3 regions of the Arthrobacter sp. FX8 genome follow, and region 1 is predicted to be linked to each of the others. Evidence: predicted binding sites of a transcription regulator. Region 1 holds the regulator's gene; each other region holds the start of a gene.
The links. Region 1 encodes HrcA, which represses chaperone genes, less so after heat shock. Its sites were predicted from a motif close to TTNGCACTCGNNNNNNNCGAGTGCNAA; they were not measured.
Positions count from the first base shown of each region.

Region 2: the regulator HrcA is predicted to act here: its motif matches at 3,650-3,676, upstream of OUO20_RS14115 (Hsp20/alpha crystallin family protein).
Region 3: the regulator HrcA is predicted to act here: its motif matches at 2,002-2,028, upstream of OUO20_RS10590 (FmdB family zinc ribbon protein).

Region 1 covers NZ_CP113505.1:1,593,767-1,599,344, forward strand. Annotated here, with positions in the region: gene dnaJ (molecular chaperone DnaJ) at 1-1,103, opposite strand, end outside; gene hrcA (heat-inducible transcriptional repressor HrcA) at 1,191-2,204, opposite strand; gene OUO20_RS07230 (DUF3097 domain-containing protein) at 2,376-3,227, shown strand; gene OUO20_RS07235 (DUF4870 domain-containing protein) at 3,347-3,757, shown strand; gene hemW (radical SAM family heme chaperone HemW) at 3,781-5,010, opposite strand; partial or broken gene lepA (translation elongation factor 4) at 5,036-5,578, opposite strand, start outside.
Region 2 covers NZ_CP113505.1:3,020,325-3,025,902, forward strand. Annotated here, with positions in the region: gene OUO20_RS14095 (App1 family protein) at 1-611, shown strand, start outside; partial or broken gene OUO20_RS14100 (glycoside hydrolase family 1 protein) at 633-2,179, opposite strand; gene OUO20_RS14105 (hypothetical protein) at 2,277-2,654, opposite strand; gene OUO20_RS14110 (J domain-containing protein) at 2,696-3,073, opposite strand; gene OUO20_RS14115 (Hsp20/alpha crystallin family protein) at 3,138-3,563, opposite strand; gene OUO20_RS14120 (MerR family transcriptional regulator) at 3,708-4,025, shown strand; gene OUO20_RS14125 (phosphatase PAP2 family protein) at 4,086-4,883, opposite strand; gene OUO20_RS14130 (S8 family serine peptidase) at 4,980-5,578, opposite strand, start outside.
Region 3 covers NZ_CP113505.1:2,306,231-2,311,808, reverse strand. Annotated here, with positions in the region: partial or broken gene OUO20_RS10605 (AAA family ATPase) at 1-740, shown strand, start outside; gene OUO20_RS10600 (hypothetical protein) at 826-1,053, opposite strand; gene OUO20_RS10595 (SAF domain-containing protein) at 1,010-1,567, opposite strand; gene OUO20_RS10590 (FmdB family zinc ribbon protein) at 1,680-1,946, opposite strand; gene OUO20_RS10585 (5-formyltetrahydrofolate cyclo-ligase) at 2,057-2,677, opposite strand; gene galU (UTP--glucose-1-phosphate uridylyltransferase GalU) at 2,785-3,690, shown strand; gene OUO20_RS10575 (GNAT family N-acetyltransferase) at 3,695-4,315, shown strand; gene OUO20_RS10570 (hypothetical protein) at 4,421-5,344, shown strand; tRNA gene OUO20_RS10565 (tRNA-Ala) at 5,476-5,551, shown strand.

The DNA of each region.
Region 1 (5,578 bases):
AGCTTGGCGAACATGCCGCCGCTGGCAGCGAGCTTGCCCTCGGTGATCTGTTCACCACGGAGCTTGGCCAGTTGGCGCAGGAGGTCCTCCTGCGCGGGGTCGAGCTTGGCCGGGGTGTCCACCTGGAGGTGGACCTTCAGGTCGCCGCGGCCGTAGCCCCTCAGGTGGGTGACGCCGAGGCCGCGCAGGGTGATGATCTCCCCCGACTGGGTACCGGGCTTGACGTCGATCTCCTGCGTGCCGTCGAAGGTTTCCAGGCTGACATCCGTGCCCAGGGCGGCTGCCGTCATGGGGATGTGCAGGGTGGCGTGCAGGTCGTCGCCCTCCCGCACGTAGGTGGCGTCATTGTTGACGCGGATCTCCACGTACAGGTCGCCGGCCGGACCGCCCGCGGGGCCGGCCTCGCCCTGGCCGGAGAGCTGGATCCGGGTTCCGGTGGCCACACCGGCAGGGACCTTGATGGTCAGCGACCGGCGGCTGCGGATACGGCCCTGGCCGCTGCACTCGTTGCAGGGATCCTTGATGACGGTGCCGAAACCTTCGCAGGTGCCGCAGGGGGCGGCCGTCATGACCTGGCCGAGGATGGAGCGGACGGCCCGCTGGACCTGTCCGCTGCCGCCGCAGATGTCGCAGCGTTCCGGATGGGTGCCGGGGCGGCAACAGGATCCGTCACAGGTGGGGCAGACCACGGCGGTGTCCACTTCGAGTTTCTTGTTCACGCCGAACACGGCGTCGCGGAGGTCGATCCGTACGCTGATCAGGGCATCCTGGCCGCGGCGGACACGGGAAGCCGGACCGGACGTGCCGCCGGCGCCGAAGAAGGTGTCGAAAATATCCTGGAACGCGAAGCCCTGGCCCGCGTAGCCTGCGCCGCCGAAACCGTTGTCGGTGCCGTTCTCATTGCCGGTGGTGTCGTAGATCCGGCGCTTCTGGGGGTCCGAAAGCACCTCGTAGGCGTGAGTTACTGCCTTGAACCGTTCCGATGCGTCCGCACCGGGGTTTACGTCCGGGTGAAGGGTGCGGGCCAGCTTGCGGTAGGCCTTTTTGATTTCTTCACCCGTCGCTTCGGGTGAGACTCCAAGGACGTCATAGTGGCTGCTCAAAGTTCGTATCTCTTCCTTGTTGTACTGCGTTCAGTTGGGCGGCCCAGCTCTTGCTTTCCGGCCGAAGCGCGCTCCGGCGGCCAAGAGTCAGGGCCCCAAAATCCTGGAAAGGTAGCGCGCCACTGCCCTGACGGCGGCCATGGTGGTGGGGTAATCCATCCGGGTGGGCCCGAGGATGCCTACTTTCGCCGAGCTGTCCGGACCGTAGGCAGTGGCCACCACGGAGGCCTCGGCAAGGCCGTCGTACGGGTTCTCCCGTCCGATGCTGACAGCGACGCCGCGGTGGTCCTGGGCCATTTCGCTCAACAGCCGCAGCATCACCACCTGTTCCTCCAGCGCCTCGAGCACCGGGCCGATGCTGAGGGGGAAGTCGACGTTGGACCTGGCCAGATTGGCGGTGCCGGCCATGACCATCCGGTCCTCCCGGCTGTTTTGCGCCAGGCCCTCCAGTCCGAGCGCCAATGCGTGTGCCGCCTGCCGCTGCGGGTGCGGGGTGGCGGCGACGACGGCGGGCAGCGCCTGGGCCAGTTGGCGCAGCGGTGTTCCGCCCAGTGCACCGAGGAACCGGGTGCGCAGTTCGGCCAGTGCGTCGTCGCCAAGGTCCTGCCCGACGTCGATCACCCGCTGCTCCACCTTGCCGCTGTTGGCGATCAGGACGACGAGGACCTTGCGCGGGGCGAGCAGGACGAATTCGATGTGCCGGACCAGTGCCCTGCTCAGGTGCGGATACTGCACCACGGCAACCTGGTTGGTCAGCTGCGACAGCAGCCGGACGGTCCTCTCCAGCACGTCGTCGAGGTCGTCCGCGCCTTCGAGCAGGGACTGGATGGCGCGGCGTTCGGCGGCCGAGAGCGGCTTGACAGCCGAGATTTGGTCCACAAAGAGCCGGTAGCCCTTGTCCGTGGGAATCCGGCCGGCACTGGTGTGCGGGGCGGTGATCAGCCCCTCGTCCTCCAGTGCGGCCATGTCATTGCGGATGGTGGCGCTGGAAACACCAAGATGATGCCGCTCCACCAGGGCCTTGGACCCAACCGGCTCGCGGGAGTGGACGTAGTCCTCCACGATGGCCCGCAGTACTTCCAGCTTGCGTGGCTCGCTCACTCTCCACCTCCATCCATGGTTCGGGGCGCATGCCCCTCCCGATGCAACCCAGGGTTAGCACTCGACATGCCTAAGTGCTAACAGTCTATTATGCCTCGGCCCGTTGTTAGCATTGGTACCGCTCCGGGCGAAATTGCGGAGTTGAACACTAGCGCTAGGCGGATCAAATCCATGGATTACCGGAACTGGGGCCCACGCGGCATATCCGCTCCCGCCCGGACGGAACTGCCTGAGGTCCCCGTGGAGCGCGGCATGGTGCTCGAGGAAGTGCAGTCGGGCTGGGTGGGTGCCGTGACCCGGGTGGAGAAATCCGGCGGCATGCATGTGGTGGCGCTGGAGGACCGCAGGGGAAAATCGCGTTCCTTCCGCCTTGGGTTCGGCTTCCTCCTGGAGGGCCGGCCGATCCGGCTGATGCCACCCGCCCCCCGGCCGGCCGCTGCCGGTCCCGCGGCGGGCAGGACGGCCTCGGGGTCCGTTCGGGTCGCCGGACAACGCGCCCAGGTGGCCAAGGCCAGCCGGATCTGGGTGGAAGGCAAGCACGACGCCGAACTGGTGGAAAAGGTCTGGGGAGACGACCTCCGGGTGGAGGGCATCGTCGTCGAGCCCCTGCACGGCATTGACGACCTTGCCGCAGCCGTCGCGGACTTCAGGCCGGGGCCTGGCCGCCGTCTTGGCGTCCTGGTGGACCACCTGGTTCCTGACTCCAAGGAGTCCCGCATCGCGGATGCCGTCATGGCCTCCCCGGGCGCCGCAGGCAACGTCCTGATCGTCGGTCACCCCTACGTGGACGTCTGGCAGGCGATCCGGCCCGCTGTCCTTGGCATCGACAAATGGCCGGCCGTGCCCCGCGGGCAGGACTGGAAGACGGGGATCCTGAAAGCCTTCGGCTGGCCCCACGCCACCAAGGAAGATGTCGGCCTGGGATGGCAGAAGCTGCTGGGCGCCGTGCGCACGTACGCGGACCTCGAAGCGTCGCTGCTGGGCAGGGTCGAGGAAGTCATCGATTTCCTGACCGTGCCGTGAAGGGCGGACGGCGTCCCGGGAACCAGTATTCTTGGTAGTGCGGTTCCTTGTTTCCTGAGGCACTGCGCACCGCGCCGGAATTGTAGTCAGCACCACTTGCACCTTCGAAGGAACAGACTGTGGCAGAAAACGCACGTGATCACAGGGACGGCCAGGGCCGTTCCGAGTACCATGGCGTCCCCGCCAACGCCCTGCCGCTTACGGCCAGCGAAGACCGCCAGTGGGCGACGCTGGCGCACTTCGGCGGGATCCTGGGGTGCGTCCCCTCGCTGCTGATCTACTTGATCTTCCGTGACCGCGGGCCATTTACCGCCCAGGAATCCAAGGAAGCGCTGAACTTCAGCCTGCCGCCCACCATCGCCGCGGTGCTGGCCAACATCCTGGTGTTCGTCCCCTACGTCGGGAACATCTTCGCGGTCATTGCCACGCTGATCTGGGTGGCGCTCACGTGCTTCTCCGTCGCGGCAGGGATCCACGTCAACCGGGGCCAGCCGCACCGCTACCAGTACAACCTGCGCTGGATCAAGTAAGGGCAACTGCCCGCGGGCCGGCTCTAGTCCGGCAGGATGCGGCGGACTACTGCGTCTGCCAAGAGCCTGCCCTTGAGGGTCAGGACCAGGCGTCCGCGGAATGCGGCAGCAGGATCAACCAGGCCGGCTGCGATCAGTCCAGCCACCTCGTGGCGTCCCCCGGCACTCAGCGTTGAGACATCCAGTCCCGACTGGAGGCGGGCCTCCAGCATGACCCGCTCCAGGTTCCTTGTTTCCGCGTCCAGGGTTTCCCTGCCGGCGGCGGGCGAAAGCCCCTGCGACAGCCGGTTCGCGTAAGCGGACGGGTGCTTGACGTTCCACCAGCGGACCCCGCCCATGTGTGAGTGCGCGCCCGGGCCGATGCCCCACCAGTCGTCACCCCGCCAGTATGCGAGGTTGTGGCGGCAGGCCTGCTCCGGAGTCCGCGCCCAGTTGCTGACCTCGTACCAGCCAAGTCCGGCTTCGGTGATCAGCTGGTCGGCGAGCTCGTACTTGTCGGCGTGGTCGTCGTCGTCGATTCCCGGGACTTCGCCGCGGCGCATCTGCGCGGCCAGCTTGGTGCCCTCCTCAACGATCAGCGCGTAGGCGCTGATGTGGTCCGGCCCGTAGGAAAGCGCCGTTTCGAGGGAGTGCCGCCAGTCGGCCAGCGACTCCCCCGGCGTCCCGTAAATCAGGTCCAGGCTGACAGCCAGTCCTGCCTCGCGCGCCCACTGCACCACCTGCGGCACCCGGCTGGGCGTATGGGTCCGGTCCAGCACCTTGAGCACGTGCGGAACCGCGGACTGCATCCCAAAGGACACCCTGGTGAACCCGGCGTCCTTGAGGACGGCAAGGGACTCCGGCGTGACGGAATCGGGGTTGGCTTCGGTGGTGACCTCGGCGCCGTCGTCAATGCCCCATTGGTCAATGGCGGCCCGGAGGATCAGGGCGAGGTCATCGGCCGGCAGCAGCGTGGGCGTGCCGCCGCCAAAGAAGACGGTGCTGAGCTTCCGGTCCGGCAGCCCTGAACGTGACAGCACAGCAGCCGCCAGCGACACCTCGGACACGGCGGTCTGGGCGTATGCGTCCTGGGACGCTCCGCCGCCAAGTTCCGTGGCGGTGTAGGTGTTGAAGTCGCAGTAGCCGCAGCGCACAGCGCAGAACGGGATGTGGACGTACAACCCGAAAGCCCGGGCCGCCGCACCGTCCGCTGCCTGGGCAGGCAGCAGACCGTCCGACGGCGCCGGGTCGCCGAGGGGAAGAACGCTGGGCATCAGCGGGTCCCCCGCTGTGCGGTGGTCACTTCTTCTTGGCCTTGTCCTTCGATTCGTCGGTGGTCAGGGCGGCGATGAACGCTTCCTGCGGCACCTCCACTGTGCCCACCATCTTCATGCGCTTCTTGCCTTCTTTTGCTTCTCCAGCAGCTTGCGCTTCCGCGAGATGTCACCGCCGTAGCACTTGGCCAGCACGTCCTTGCGGATGGCGCGGATGCTTTCGCGGGCGATGATCCTGGAACCGATCGCGGCCTGGATGGGCACTTCGAACTGCTGGCGGGGAATCAGTTCGCGCAGCTTGCCGGTCATCATCACGCCGTAGGCGTACGCCTTGTCCCGGTGCGTGATGGCGCTGAACGCGTCCACCTGTTCGCCCTGGAGCATGATGTCCACCTTCACCAGGTCGGCGGCCTGCTCGCCGTCGGCCTTCCAGTCCAGCGAGCCGTAGCCCCGGGTCTTGGATTTCAGGATGTCGAAGAAGTCGAAGACGATTTCCGCCAACGGCAGGCGGTAGCGGATTTCCACCCGGTCCTCGGAAAGGTAGTCCATGCCGCCCATGACGCCGCGG
Region 2 (5,578 bases), 1.4 Mb from region 1:
CTCCGGGCGTGCAGTTCGGCATCGTCTCGGACATCGACGACACCGTCATGGTGACCGCCCTGCCCCGGCCCTTCCTGGCCCTGTGGAACACCTTCGTGCTCAGCGAACGGGCGCGCATGGCCACTCCGGGGATGGCCGTGCTGCTGGACCGGCTGACCATCGAGCACCCTGAAGCCCCGGTCATTTACCTGTCCACCGGCCCCTGGAACGCGGCCCCCACGCTGGCACGGTTCCTGACCCGCAACATGTACCCCAAGGGCGCGCTGCTGCTCACGGACTGGGGACTCACCCAGGACCGCTGGTTCCGCAGCGGCCAGGACCACAAGCACCGCAACCTGGAGCGGCTGGCCCAGGAATTCCCGGACATGCGGTGGCTCCTGATCGGCGACAACGGACAGCATGACGAGGCCATCTACTCCGCCTTTGCCGCCGAAAACCCGGACAAGGTTGCAGCAATCGCCATCCGGCAGCTGTCCGTCAGCGAATCCGTGTTCGCCGGCGGCCACTCCGAGGACGGCGACCACACCACCTCCCGCGTGCCGTGGATCTACTCGCCCGACGGCGCCGGCATCGCCAAGCAGCTGGCCATGCTGGACCTGCTCCGGGGCTGAACGGCTCCCGGCTGCGCAGCCTTACTGCGCGTTGGCACCCAGGGGTGCGCCGTCGTCGGGCAATTCACTGTCCAACAGCTCCGGAACCGCTGCCTGCGCGATGGCCGCCCCGGCCGCGGCAGCCAGGTCGCGTTCCTCGATGAGCTCCTGGAACCAGAAGTAGGACGCCTTGGGTGTGCGGTCGAGCGTTTCGAAGTCCACGTGCAGGAGGCCGAACGGCTGGTTGTAGCCGGCGGACCACTCGAAGTTGTCCAGGAAGGACCACACGTAGTAGCCGCGCAGGTCCACGGATTCGGCCACCCCACCGGGCGCCGTGGCCCGGAGCGCGGTTTCAAGGTGGTCTGAAATGTACTTCAGCCGCCGCTCGTCCGGAATGAACCTGGTGTTGGTGGACTTGTCCCGGACAATGATGTCCTCGAAGCTGGCTCCGCCCTCGGTGATGATCACGGGCGGCAGGTTGGGGTACCGCTCCGCCATCTCCTTCAGGGCCACGGCCATGTACTCCGGCTTGACCGGCCAGCCGTATGCGGTGACGTCCGCTTCCGGCCACGTCTCCACGTGGAAGGGCGTAGCGCCGTTTCCGGCCGCGCTGAGGTCGCTGCCCATGGCCTCGGCCATGCTGGCCGGCACGGCGCCGTTGCCCGGCCCAACGGCCACCTTGGTGGGCATGTAGTAGTTGAGCCCGTAGAAATCGAGGGGCTGGGAAATGATCTCCATGTCCTCTTCGGGATGTTCGAAGGAGCTGAAGAACTTGGCCGCGCGGATGAGGTCCGGGTACTTGCCCGTCAGGACAGGGTCCGCGTAGAGCCGGTTCTGCCCCAGGTCCATAAGTCCCGCGCTGATCTTGTCCAGCGGGTTGATGGAGTTGGGCACCATGGGTGAGTAGACGTTGGTCATGCCGATTTCGCCGGGCACCCGCGCCGCGCGAAGGGCCTGGACGGCGAGCCCGTGGCCCAGCAGCTGGTGGTGGACCGTGGGGAAGGCACCCAGGGCCAGCTCCTTGCCTGGGGAGTGCAGCCCCAGGGAGTAGCCGTTGGCGCTCACCGTTGCCGGCTCGTTGATGGTGACCCACCGGGCCACCCTGTCACCGAAGGCATCGGCCACGAGCGCCGCGTACTCCCCCAGCCGGTAGGCGGTGTCCCGGTTCATCCAGCCGCCGGCCTCATCCAGTTCCAGGGGCGTATCCCAGTGGTAGATGGTGGCCATGGGCGAAATTCCGTTGGCCAGGAGCTCGTCCAGGAGCCGGTCATAGAACGCCATGCCTGCGCGGTTGGCCGGGCCGGTGCCGCCCGGCTGGATGCGCGGCCAGGAGAAAGAGAACCGGTAGGAGTCAACGCCGAGCTGCTTCAGGAGGGCCACGTCCTGCGGCATCCGGTGGTAGTGGTCCGTGGCCACCACCGGGCTGTGGTCCTCAACGATGGCACCGGGCCGGGCAGCGAACCTGTCCCAGCCCGCCGGTCCCCGCCCATCCTCGTCCAGCGCCCCTTCGATCTGGAATGCTGCGGTTGCGACGCCAAGCGTGAACCCCGGGGGATGAGCGCTGCGAGGTCCTTGGCGGTGATGTGCATTGGGGTCCAGCCTTTGGTCACGGTAGTTAGGGTACGTCCCAGAATGTCACAGCGGAGGTCGGCTGACGAGCAGCAACTCCGCTCCCTGCGCCGGCAACTACTGGGTGCCGAACAGGAACTCCTTGGCGTGCGCCACTGCCTTGCGGAAGGCATCATTCCGGAGCGTCACCAGGTGTTCCGTGTCGTCGTCGGACGGCTCCAGGTAGCCGGTGTACCCGGGCCGCAGGACCCAGATGTCCCCGCCCGGCGGGAGGTAGAACACGCCGAAGGAACGCTGCTGCCTCTCATCGGCGGTCCATACCGGAACCACCGCCAGCGCAGCACCCGTGGTGGGGTTGATCCACTGTGCCCGCGGCAGAGGCTGTTCGTGCGCCTCCGGGTCCAGGAAGGGCGCGGTTCCCTCGCCCCACCGCTGCTCAAAGCGTTCGAAGAATGCAGGAATGAGGTGTGAATCGTAGCGCCGCCAGTCGCCCATGCAGTTTTCCGCCTCCTTGGATCAATGGCCCAGGGCCTGGATCAGGACCAGGGCCCGCTTTCCCACCGCACCGGCGTGACGCGGATGGGAGGTCCGGACTGCCCGCCACGGCTGCGGACTTTCCGGACCGGAATGATGGTGGGCGCAGCTGCCGCCAGCTTCCTGTCGTAGTCGGCGCGGCGCCCGGGGTCACGCAGCACGTTAAACGCCTGCATGATCCGGAGAAGTTCCTCCCCCTGTGCAGTGTTGCCCTTCTCCGCCGTCGTATCCCCCATGGTCTCCATGCCTTCGTAAGCCCGCCCACCGTCCATATCCGGATGGTGGGTGCGCATGAGGGCGCGGTAGGCATGCGAGATTTCCTGGCGGCCGGCGTCCCGGCCTACGCCCAGGATGGCGTAGTAGTCGGGGAGATCAGTCATCCTGCCTCCTGTTTCGCCGGCGCCCCGCCCGGAGGGTCAGGGGCGCCGGCACGAAAGAATGGTCCTAGCTGCCGATCTGGTGCTTCTCGCCCTGCTGGGTCTGGATCTCGATCTTGCGCGGCTTGGCTTGCTCGGCAACCGGAATCCGCAGGGTCAGGACACCCTGGTCATAGCTGGCCTTGATGTGCTCAGTGTCCAGGGTGTCACCCAGGATCAACTGGCGGCTGAACACGCCCCGGGGACGCTCAGAGGCCACGAGCTCCACGTTGGGCTGCGTGGGGTCCTTGCGCTCCGCCCGGACGGTCAGGACGTTCCGCTCAACGTTCAGGTCCAGGGAATCCACGTTCACACCGGGAAGGTCGAACGCCACCACGAATTCCCCGTCTTCCTGCCACGCGTCCATGGGCATGGCTGCCGGGCGGGCGGAGGTTCCAAAGACCTGCTGCGTGAGCCGGTCCAGCTCACGGAACGGGTCCGTACGCATCAACATCATTTCCCACTCCTTTAGCTTCCAGGTGCTGGATCTGCAGCTACCCACCATCTCCATTAATCTATGGTGGTGGATATAGATTTTTTATAGCACTCGTGCAAAACTGAAGCAAGGTACCAGCGGAAGCGATTTTTGGGAGAAAGAATGGCGGATCCTGAAGCAGGTCGGGCTGGCCGCTCCCCCGGTTCACGGGCCCTGTACGCCATCTCGGTGGCGGCGGAGCTCACGGGAACCGGACAGCAGAACATCAGGCTGTACGAAACCAAGGGACTGTTGACGCCCTCGCGGACGGCGGGCGGCACGCGCCAGTACAGCGACGACGATATTGCCGTACTGCTGCGGATCGGCGAACTCCTGCAGGAGGGGTTGAACCTGGCGGGCGTTGCGAAGGTACTGGAGCTGGAGGCAGCCATCGTGAAGCTGCACCGGGCACTCAAGCGGGCAAAATCGCGGCCGCAATAAGTGGGCCAGGAAGCGGCCCAGTAAGCGGGATCCGGTTCCTGGACTGCTCCCGGTAAGTTCCTACTCTCCGGTGGATTCGGCCCTTGACAGCTCTCCGGTGATCGGTTCCCCCGGAATCCTGGCCGTCCGCCACGTGTCAAGCGCGATGACCCCGGAGAGGATGAGCAGCGAGAGCGCGAACGACGCCAACGCATCCGTGGGCCAGTGGTAGCCAAGGTACAACCGGCTGGCGATAGCGAGGATGATGCCGATCCCGGCCCCGATGAAGCCGAACACCGCGGCACGCGGGTTCCGGCGCCGGGAGAAAATCAGGTAGGCGCCCACCAGCAGGAAGTCGCAGGCCCCCAGGACGTGCCCGGACGGGAACGAGAAGGTCTGGTCCGCGCCGAACAGCATCTGGTCCACGGGAGGGCGGGAGCGCTGGACGATGTGGAGGATGATCTGCGAGATGACCACTCCGGTCAGCATCGCGGAGGCGAGCAGGATGGGGCGCCAGGCGTGCTTGGCTGCGAATCCCCAGACAAGGATCACCACCAGCACGATGATGGGCAGTGCGATGGGGCCGAAGATCACCGCCAGGAAGATCATGATGGCAGTGACGGCCGCTGAACGGGTGGTCAGCAGCCAGTCATGCACGGGAGTGTCGGCAACGGAAAGGCCGTCGGCCTGCACCACGCTGACCAGGGTGGCAATGAAGAGTGCCAGCCCCACGACGGCCAGGATGATCGACGCGCGGTACAGACCCCGCCGGTCGGCAGGGTCCACGTAGCGTTCCTCCACCACGAACTTCTCGTGGAAGGCGTGCCACCTTCCCGCTTTCCGTTCAGAGACTGCGGAACCTGCTGATTTCTGTGCCAATGTACTGCCCGTCCCTACGCCGCGGAAGATGCGTGCCGTGATGAATGCCTAGGGTGAAGATTATCCCGGCCACGGCCCATTCACTCCATCAGGCGGCTAGAAGGAGCCGGTGGTGAACTGCCAGCTCCGGCTGGCGAGGGGGTTGCCGGCCAGGTCCCGAATGCCGCTGGTCCCGCCCGTGAGGGTCACGGTGTACCGCGTCTTGGCGGCGAGGGTCTCCTGGGGGTCAAGGATCCACTGGTTGGTGGTGCCGTTGCGGTAGGCCGTTGCTGCCACCACGGCGCCGGTGGCCGGGTTCTTCAGGGTGAACGTGGTGGTGTTAACGCCCTGGACCGCCTCGCTGAAGGTGGCGCTGATGCTGCTGCTCCTGCGGACCAGGAGGGCGTTGCTGCCCGGCGAGTAGCTGGTGACGGTGGGCGCGGGGCCAGTGGTGAACGTCCAGCTGGTGGACGCCAGCGGGGTACCTGCGGCATCGCGGATGGCCGAGGCTCCTCCTGTCAGGATTGCGGTGTAGCTGGCATCGGGGGCAAGGCTTGCTGCCGGGTCAAGGGTGGCGGTCAGGGTGGTGGCGTTGTACGTGACGGTGGCCGCGATGCTGTTGCCGGCTGCATTCCTGAGCACGAACGTCCCGGCGCTCACGCCCTGAACAGCGGTGCTGAAGGTGGCCGTGACGTTCGTTCCAGCTGCCACGGCGG
Region 3 (5,578 bases), 710 kb from region 1:
ACGACGGCGCCATCGACGTGGTTGCCGCGGCGGATCCCCTGAACACCATGGGCCAGGACGACCCCGACCTCCCGCGGCCCGTGGCCATCGAATCCGACGGCACGGCCCAGTACCGCACCATGAGCGTGCGTGAGCGCAGCAGGCTGCGGCCGCAACTGCTGGAACGCCTGGGATGGCGGTACATGCCGCTGTGGACCATCGAGGTCTTCACGGACCCCTCGTCCTGCGCGGACCGCATCGCCGGTTACCTGGGACTTGAGAAGATGGTGCTTCCGGGCCGGACCACGTCCAGCACAGGATTCCTGGACGATGACTTCAACCACGCACTTCACGGAATTGATGGGGCGCCTGCTGCCGGTGTTTCCTACCTGCCTTCCGAGGCTGTCAGCCAAGGCCGGCGCGCCCAGGGGACAAGGGAAGCGGGTGCCACGACGAGAGAAGACCAGCCTGGGAAAGACAGGCCCGAGGAAGACATGCGCCAGAACGAGAACAACACCCGGAACACGAACGACCTGAACAGGAACGACGACCTGGATAAGAACGGCGGCTCGAACAGGAACGACGACCTGGACAAGAACGGCGGCGCGAACAGGAGCGGGGCCGCAGCCGGAACTGACCGCGGTGCCGCTCCCGCGGATTCCGCAGCGCCGGTGCCTTCTCCGGGGCGCGGCCGGCAGCGGGGGCACCGACGAGATCCTCCCGAGCAAGGCGGCGGAAGACGACGCCCGCAGCTGGGGTGACCGGGAGGACGATCACGATACCTGGTTGAAGGAACAGAAACCGCCGCACTGGGGCTGACCCACATCATCCGGGCCACGCTTGAGGTCAGGGCGGCCCGACCAGGACGAAGAACAGCCTGCCCTGGGTGGAGGCGCCGGCCAGGCGCAGTGATTGTTCGGCGGTGGCTGCCACCACGATCAGTCCATCGGTCTCGGTGGTGCCGAGCCATTGACCCCCTTGGCCGCCGTTGTTCGAGGTCCACAGCACCGGGACGGCAGACGCCAGGACCTCAGAGGGACTCTTCTGGTCGAACCCGTTGGCTGATGTCAGCACAATGTTGACCAGCTGGCCGGGGAGACCAGCTGGATGGATGAGGCATCCGCCATCCGCAGGGGAACCGCGGCCGAACCGGGGGCGTCCCTGCCAGGAGCCCGGGGCCCAGCAGCTGGGCGTCGGTGAGGAGCTGGCCCTTCCGCAGCGGCGCTGCGAGCTGCTTGCCTGCGGTTGCGGATCCATCCCGGAGGAAGCCGTCGGTCACCATCCCGGGCGGCACCTGGACCTGGGCCAGGTCTGCTGCCGTTACCGTTGTTCCCGCGGGCAGGTCCCGGGCAGCGGACAGCGCCGTGACGGTGGTGAGCGGGGCGGGAGTGAGTTGCTGGACAGCGATTGCTGCAGCTGCGCACAAGAGCAGGGCCGCTACGAGGCGTCGGTTGCGGCTGAGCCAGCCGGCAAACCGCGAGTGCAGGGGACGCCGTCCGGGGCGGCGGGGGATGTTACGGGCACCTGCAGCATGGACATGGCTGGGGAACCGGAGACCGTCGCGGCGACGTCGGAAGAGTACTGGCATGCGCCCACGCTAGGTGACGCCAAAGCGGCACGGGAGCCCGGACGGCGGCTATGTGGACAAAGGCGGCCGGACGCAGGGAGCGTCCGGCCGCCGTCGTAAAGTCCTGGGCTGCTTAGCTGGCGGCAGCTGCTGCCGGCGCCGACGCGGCGGGGGTGGCAGCGGGCGTCGCTGCGGGTGCGGGGGAGACGGAGCTGCCCTTGGAATCGCGGGAATCCGTGCGGTAGAAACCCGAGCCCTTGAAGACGACACCGACGCTGTTGAACTTCTTGCGCAACGTGCCCTCGCATTCCGGGCAGGACGTCAGGCTGCTGTCCGAGAACGACTGGACAATGTCGAAGGCGTGGCCGCAATCCTTGCAGGCGTAAGCATATGTTGGCACTGGTGCTCCTCCTCTTGGGCAAACGAGAGGTCCCGTGCTGCCACCGGGTAAACCGTTAGCAGTCGCAGGGCCTGAGTGCTAATTCTATCACTGTGCCCGAATGGACGGGCTCAGGCGTTGCCCGCCAATGGCCGGTATCCGGACGGGGCCAGGACGGCCGGGACCGGTCGGTCGAACTTCTCGGCCGGTATCCGGCCGGCGGGCAGCAATTCGTCATCGTAGATAACAGCGGCCAGGGGAATTTCCTTCCCTGCCGTAGCCAGGTGCCCCAGGAATTTGTCGTAGTAGCCTCCGCCCTGCCCGATCCTGTTGCCGGCAAGGTCCACTGCGGTGGCCGGAATAAAGAGCACCGCTGCGCCACCGGCCGTTTCCGGCCCGTGACGGTGCCCCGTGGGCTCCAGGATTGGTGCATATTTGCTGCGCTCGAAGCTGGTCTCCGGCGTCCAGAACACCCAGCTCAATTCGCGGCCTTCCTCGCACACCGGAAGCAGTACCTGATGGCCGCTGCGATGCAGGGCGTTGATCAGGGGCAGGGTGGGCGGTTCGTGTCCCACGCCAAGGTATACGCAGGCTATCGAGGCGTGCTTCCCTGTGACCGTCCCCGCCCATGCTTCCCCATGGACGGCCAGGGCCGCGCCGGCAGCTTCGAGCTGCGCCGGCGTCAGCGCTGCCCGCCGCCGGCGGTGGGCGGCCCTGATGCCGTCCTTGACTGCGTTGGTCTCCTGCAGCATGGTGTCCTTCCTGCAATGCCCCGTATTGGGAGGTTCTTCCCGCACCGGCACGGGCTTGCCGCTCCGGTGGTTACTGAAATGCTTGACGCTGACGTTAGATTAGACCGGTGAACACCAGTAACCCCAGAGTCCGCAAAGCCGTCATTCCCGCCGCGGGCCTGGGCACCAGGTTCCTGCCAGCCACCAAGGCGATGCCCAAGGAAATGCTCCCCGTCGTGGACAAGCCTGCCATCCAGTATGTGGTGGAGGAAGCCGTCCACGTGGGCCTCCACGACATCCTGATGATTACGGGCCGCAACAAGCGGGCCCTGGAAGACCACTTCGACCGCGTGCCGTCCCTTGAGTCAACGCTCGAGGACAAAGGGGACACGGAGAAGCTGGCGTCCATCCAGGCGGCCAGCCAGTTGGGTGACATCCACTACGTCCGGCAGGGCGACCCCCACGGCCTGGGCCATGCGGTGCTCCGCGCAAAACAGCACGTGGGTGACGAAGCCTTCGCTGTCCTGCTGGGAGATGACCTGATTGACGCCCGCGACGAACTGCTCAGCACGATGATTGACGTCCAGGCCAAAACCGGCGGGTCCGTCGTCGCCCTGATTGAAGTGGAGCCGTCGGAGATCAGCGCCTACGGCTGTGCGGACATCCAGGACATCGACGGCGAAGACTACGTCCGCGTCAACCGGCTGGTGGAAAAGCCGTCACCCGAGGAAGCGCCCTCCAACCTGGCCCTGATCGGGCGTTATGTCCTGCACCCCGCCGTCTTCGGCGTCCTTGAACACACCGAACCGGGCCGGGGCGGGGAAATCCAGTTGACGGATGCCCTCCAGGAACTTGCCTCCGGTGATGGTGAAGGGCACGGGGTGTACGGGGTCGTGTTCCGGGGCCGGCGTTACGACACCGGCGACAAACTCAGCTACCTCAAGGCCTGCATCCAGCTCGCCATCGACAGCGACGACCTGGGCCCGGGCCTGCGGGAATGGCTGCCAGGTTTCACCTCGGACCTTTCCCGCTAGCGCCATGCGCAGTGGTCCCATCTGGCCGGTCACCCTGGAGTGCGGCGACTTGGTCCTGCGGCCCATCCGGTACCGCGACAAGAATGAATGGATGGAGGTGCGCTCGCGTAACAGTGAGTGGCTGCAGCCGTGGGAGGCCTCCAATCCGGATCCGGGCGGTGGGCTGCCCGATTACCGGCACATGGTCCGGTCGCTCAAAGTGCAGGCCGCGCAGGCCACAGCTTTGCCCTTCCTTATTACCGAGTGGAGGTCGGGCCTCAGCAGCCCCGCCATCGTGGGCCAGTTGACCGTGTCGTCAATCGTGTGGGGTTCGGCCATGATGGCAACCCTTGGCTACTGGGTTGACCAGGCACGGGCTGGACGGGGGATCGCCCCCACCTCCGTGGCGTTGGTGACGGACCACTGCTTCAGGACCCTCGGCCTGCACCGGATGGAAATCAATATCCGGCCCGAGAACGGACCCAGCCTGCGGGTGGTGGAAAAGCTGGGATTCCGGGACGAGGGGTACCGGCCCCGTTTCCTGCACATCAACGGCAAATGGGCCGACCACCGTTCCTTCGCCCTCACCGCGGAAGAAGTCCCGGAGGGCCTGCTGGGCCCCTGGCTGGCCTCGCGCCGGTCATAAATCCAACGGTTTGCCAGAGGGGGCACGACACACCGGGGCTAATGCGGCCTGAGCAGGCATGATGCTCATACGGTTTTGAGTGTGGACTTCCCCCTTAGCAGCTCAGTGATCCTCGTGGTTGCCGTCGCGCTCTGGATTGTATGGGTTGCCCCTTACGTCCTCCGGAACCGCCGGCACCAGTTCCAGCCTGCCGTCGACTTCCTGGCAGACGCCCCCGCCGATGAGGGGCCGGATCCGCACGCCGGCCTGGTCTTGAACGTCGCCGCCCAGCAGGAGAAAGCCATGGAACCCAGGAAGAGTCCGGCACCCGGTGCCGGCGCTGCCAGCACCCCGCCTCCGGCCCGGCTCCGCATCCGCTACGGCCGGACCGCGCTGGCCCTGGTGGGGCTGCTCTCCCTTGTCACGGCATTCATTTCCGGGATCCTGGCTGCCTTTGGCATCGGTTCGCCTGCCCTTCCGATCCTGTGCACGGTGCTGACTGTCGGGTCGGTGGCGCTGCTGCGTATGCTCGCCGTCCGCGACCGCAAGGCAAAGGTCAATGCTGCGTTCCGCTCGGCCATGAGTGCGCCTGCACGCCGCCCGGAGACGGCCGACGCGATTCCCCCAAAACCTGAGGCCGCCCCCGCGCGGCCGGACAGCCCGCTTTTCGATGCCGAGGCAGGCCAGGCCGGGATCAAGCGGCTCACGGCAGTTGAGCTTCGTGAAGCAGCCCTCGCCGTCGCGGTGGCTGCCGGCGATACCAGTGCTGCAGAGGCGGCCCCGGCCACTCCGGCGGGAACCCCTTGGGAGCCGGTGGAAGTCCCCAAGCCCGTTTACGTGGACGCAGCCAAGGCAAAGCGCCCGGAGCCGCAGCCTCTTGAACTTCCTGAGGCGCCCAAGGCAGTTGGCAAGCCGTCCCTGAAGCAGGGCGCTGCCGGGGTGCAGGCAGCGGAGTCCGCGGAAGCACAGCAGGTGGCCGATCAGCAGTTGACCAAGGCGCAGAGCGCGCTGAGCAACCTCGACGACGTTCTTCAGCGCCGGCGCGCGTAAAGTTTGGGCGGCGCGCCTTGGGATCCCGCGGCCGGCCGGAGCGTCAATTGGCGTTGGGCCGGGAAAATTTGTAGCCTAGGGACACCGGTTCCGCACCATCCTGGAACGCCTTGCAGGTTGCGGCCGATTCCGGGGCTATAGCTCAGTTGGTAGAGCGCTTCGTTCGCATCGAAGAGGTCAGGAGTTCGAATCTCCTTAGCTCCACCATTTGCAGGCGTGTTGCCAGAGCCAGAA